DNA from 2 places in the Idiomarina sp. D18 genome. Region 1 is predicted to be linked to the other one. Evidence: predicted binding sites of a transcription regulator. Region 1 holds the regulator's gene; the other holds the start of a gene.

The links. The regulator NrdR, encoded in region 1, represses ribonucleotide reductase genes. The targets are predictions, from matches to a motif close to AAACACNANATNTNGTGTTT.
Region 2: the regulator NrdR is predicted to act here: its motif matches at 1,018-1,037, upstream of nrdA (class 1a ribonucleoside-diphosphate reductase subunit alpha).

Annotation. Positions count from the first base shown of each region.
Region 1 covers NZ_CM173240.1:492,316-494,721, forward strand. The annotation lists gene glyA (serine hydroxymethyltransferase) at 1-584, shown strand, start outside; gene nrdR (transcriptional regulator NrdR) at 605-1,054, shown strand; gene ribD (bifunctional diaminohydroxyphosphoribosylaminopyrimidine deaminase/5-amino-6-(5-phosphoribosylamino)uracil reductase RibD) at 1,047-2,168, shown strand; gene ribBA (bifunctional 3,4-dihydroxy-2-butanone-4-phosphate synthase/GTP cyclohydrolase II) at 2,177-2,406, shown strand, end outside.
Region 2 covers NZ_CM173240.1:999,980-1,002,385, reverse strand. The annotation lists gene ubiG (bifunctional 2-polyprenyl-6-hydroxyphenol methylase/3-demethylubiquinol 3-O-methyltransferase UbiG) at 1-68, shown strand, start outside; gene AC3AP5_RS04740 (HAD family hydrolase) at 86-748, shown strand; gene nrdA (class 1a ribonucleoside-diphosphate reductase subunit alpha) at 1,075-2,406, shown strand, end outside.

The DNA.
Region 1 (2,406 bases):
CAACGACAACACATAAAACCCTCGCAGGTCCGCGTAGTGGTCTGATCTTGTCTGGCAAAGATGATGAGAAACTGCACAAGAAATTAAATAGTGCGGTATTCCCAGGTAATCAAGGTGGTCCGTTGATGCACGTTATCGCAGCGAAAGCGGTGGCGTTTAAAGAAGCCCTTGAGCCTGAATTTAAAGCGTATCAAGAACAAGTGCTAAAGAACGCTAATGCGATGGTTAAAGCTCTGCAAGCACGTGGTTATAAAATCGTATCGAATGGCACGCAGAACCATTTGTTCCTCGTTGATTTAATCGACAAAGACATCACGGGTAAAGATGCCGATGCTGCATTAGGTCGTGCATACATTACGGTCAACAAAAATGCGGTACCGAATGACCCGCGTTCGCCGTTCGTTACTTCCGGTCTTCGTCTAGGTACACCTGCAATTACGCGTCGCGGCTTCAAGGAAGCAGAAGCTGAGCAAGTAGCTAATTGGATTTGCGATGTATTAGATGACATTAATAACGAAGAGACGATTGATCGCGTTCGTAACGATGTCAAAACGTTATGTGCCGAGTTTCCAGTTTATAAATAACGTTTGAAAAGGAGCGCGCTATGCACTGTCCATTCTGCGGAACACAAGATACCAAGGTCATCGATTCGCGGTTAGTAGGGGACGGTGCATCGGTGCGCAGGCGCCGAGAATGTAGCCATTGTCGCGAGCGCTTTACAACATTTGAGACTGCTGAACTGGTAATGCCCCGTGTAATTAAAACAGACGGTGGGCGTGAACCTTTTAATGAAGATAAGCTTCGCAGTGGGCTATTACGTGCGCTTGAAAAACGTCCGGTCAGTCTCGAAAAAATGGAACAAGCGGTCAATAAAATCAAATCCAGTATCCGTGCAACCGGCGAGCGAGAGATTACCTCTAACTTTATTGGCAATCTGGTGATGGATAACCTTAAGCAAATCGATAAAGTCGCATACGTTCGTTTTGCTTCGGTCTATCGCTCTTTTGAGGATATCAAAGAGTTCGGCGAGGAGATCGCGCGGCTCAATGATTAGTTTGGCACAAGATAAGCGCGACCATCTTTATATGCATCGCGCCTTGGAATTGGCAAGAAAAGGGCGCTTTACGACTGGACCTAATCCTGCCGTCGGTTGTGTCATCGTAAAAGACGCCAGTATCGTTGGCGAAGGTTGGCATCAGAAGGCGGGCGAACCCCACGCCGAGGTCTTTGCGTTACGCCAGGCTGGCACACAAGCCAAACATGCAACCGCCTATGTTACGCTTGAGCCATGCAGTCACCAAGGTCGCACACCGCCCTGTGTTGATGCATTGATTAATGCGGAAGTAGCTCGCGTGGTTATCGCGATGCAAGATCCCAATCCGATTGTATCAGGTCGTGGCATTCATAAATTACACGATGCTGATATCGAAGTTCGTGTTGGTTTATTTGAAACTGCAGCGCGAGCGCTTAATCCTGGTTTTATTCATCGTATGCAGACTCAATTACCCTATGTGCGGGTTAAGCTCGCGAGCTCGCTTGATGGGCGTACGGCGTTGAGTAATGGAGTGAGTCAATGGATTACCGGTGCTGCAGCGCGTGCTGACGTTCAGGTATGGCGTGCACAAGCCGACGCAATATTAACTGGCGCGGATACGGTGCTGGTGGATAACCCGAGACTGAATGTACGCCCTGAACAGTGGCCTGACGGGATCGAAAAACCATTATTTTTCAAGCAGCCCGTGCGTGTGATTATTGACGGGAAAAACCGCATTCATGATGATTTGCGACTATTTGAGGTTGAAACGCCTGTATTTGTCGTCCGCACTACGGAAGCTCCTGCTTCTCGACATCGCCATTGTCACGAGATTATTGTTAAAGCAGATAGCCAGGGTCGCGTAGACTTACATGACGCACTGAAAGAACTCGCATTGCGTGAGATTAATTTGGTATGGACCGAGTGTGGAACTCAGTTAGCGGGTGCTCTTTTTAACGCTCAGTTAGTGAATGAACTGGTCTATTATCAAGCCAACAAAGTATTAGGCAGTGACGCACGCAGTATGATTGCGTTGCAGGAACTGACTCAACTCGATGACGCGCTCTCATTTAACGTGCTTGAGCGCAGAATGGTCGGCGAGGATATTCGCGTGATCGCTCAGCCAATGAAGTAGGAACTATTATGTCATTGCATTCGACAGAAGAGATTATTGAAGATATCAAGCAAGGTAAGATGGTCATTCTAATGGATGACGAGGACCGCGAGAATGAGGGCGATCTTATTCTTGCAGCAGACTGCGTGACCCCTGAAGCGATAAATTTCATGGCGCGCTATGGTCGGGGACTGATCTGCCTGACCCTCAGCGAGGAACGTTGTAAGCAACTTAACCTGCCGTTGATGGTTGATCGCAA
Region 2 (2,406 bases), 510 kb from region 1:
GCTTTATGCTAGACGAACATGATGTCGACGTGAATTACATCGTTGCACTTCATAAACCAGACCGTTAACTCATTAGGGAACTCGCGTGAACAAACATCCGGTAGCTGCAGTTTTGTTTGACCTCGATGGCACATTATTAGATTCAGCACCGGATTTGGGCTTTGCGCTTAATCAAGTCTGTCGCGAAAATGGACTTCCGGAGATACCCGCAGAGGTATTTACGCCTGTTGCTTCGCACGGTTCTCGTGGGTTATTAGGTTTAACGCAATTGGATGAGGATGCGCTACTTGCGCTAAAACCAAGGTTTCTCGATATCTATCGCAGCAACTTAGCGCTTCACAGTAAGTTATTTGACGGTATCGAGATGTTACTGAGTTCGCTTCGCCGCAATCAGATTAAAATAGGTATCGTCACCAATAAACCAGAGTTTCTTACGCACCCTCTGATTGCGCAGTTTGAAGCATTACAAAGTATCTCGGTAGTCGTCTGTGGTGATACATTGGAAGAAGCCAAACCGTCTCCCAAACCACTTTACTACGCAGCAGAACAACTTGCTGTCGATCCCAAGGACTGTGTGTATATAGGCGATGCAGAACGCGATATCGTGGCCGGGCGTAATGCAGGTATGGTGACGGTACTTGCAGAGTATGGCTATATCTCGAGTACTGACCAACCACAACAATGGTTAGCGGACTACACCATCGCTCACCCCAATGCCTTGATGGAGCTACTCGCTTTACCAAAGTAGATGTTCTAAATCGTTCATTTTTTAATAGTTTTTATGACACCTTTTTTGCATAGAACGCTTGTTTCTAAATGCATGATTTTTTCAACTAAAAAATTATAAAATTTACACTTTCACGCAAGCCTATGCACCATAAGCGCTTGCAAAATTTCAAGCGGCTTTAAACGAATATTTACTACTAAATAGACTTGATCGATGTGCGGGTTGTATCTAGTATGCCTGTAACACATCGACTACTAGATATTGTGTTCATTTGGTGTACAGACCGAAAATCACACAATATCTTGTGGCCACAAATCTATAACAAACAGCTAAGAGTCGGCGCTAAAATGAACGAGCAACTTTTCGTTACCAAACGCAGTGGTCAACGCGAACCGCTGAATTTAGATAAGATTCATCGTGTCATCATGTGGGCTGCAGAAGGTCTTAATAATGTTTCTGCTTCTCAAGTCGAAATTAAGTCACATATTCAGTTCTATGATGGGATCAAAACCGAAGATATTCATGAAACCATTATCAAAGCAGCGGCTGACCTAATTTCAGAGGAAGCGCCTGACTATCAGTATATGGCTGCGCGTCTGGCCATTTTTCACTTACGAAAGCGTGCGTACGGCAAGTTTGAGCCCCCTCGCCTCTACGACCATGTCAAGAAAATGGTTGATGAGAAGCGTTACGACGCACATTTGCTAGAAGATTTTAGTGAGCAAGAATTCGACCAGATGGACGAGATCATTGATCACTGGCGTGACATGAACTTTTCTTACGCTGCAGTTAAGCAGCTAGAGAATAAGTACTTGGTGCAGAACCGAGTCACCGGTGATATCTACGAAAGTGCTCAGTTTCTTTATATTTTAGTGGCGGCTTGTTTATTCGCTAATTACCCTAAGTCCACTCGCATGGACTACATCAAGCGCTTTTATGACGCGACATCAACGTTCAAAATATCGTTGCCAACGCCTATCATGTCTGGCGTGCGCACGCCGACCCGCCAGTTCAGTTCATGTGTATTGATTGAGACGGGCGATAGCCTTGACTCAATTAACGCGACAGCCAGTGCTATTGTTAAATACGTATCACAACGCGCGGGTATTGGTATCAATGCCGGACGTATTCGCGCACTCGGTAGCCCTATTCGCAATGGTGAAGCGTTCCATACGGGTTGTATCCCATTCTATAAGTATTTCCAAACAGCAGTGAAAAGCTGTTCTCAAGGCGGTGTACGTGGTGGCGCGGCAACGCTGTTTTATCCGCTGTGGCACCTTGAGATTGAAAACCTGTTGGTACTTAAAAACAACCGTGGTGTGGAAGAAAACCGTGTTCGCCATCTCGACTACGGTGTGCAGTTCAATCGCTTGATGTATCAACGCCTCGTCAAAGATGACTTCATCACACTGTTTAGTCCATCGGATGTGCCTGGCTTGTATGACGCATTCTTTGAAGATCAAGAAGAGTTCGAGCGTCTCTACGTCCAATACGAAAACGATGAAAATATTCGTAAGAAGCGTATTAAAGCCATCGAGCTGTTTAGCTTGTTTATGCAAGAGCGTGCGAGCACCGGCCGAATTTATGTGCAAAACGTCGATCACTGTAATACTCACAGTCCGTTCGATTCAAAAGTTGCGCCTGTTCGTCAGAGCAACCTGTGCTTAGAGATTGCGCTA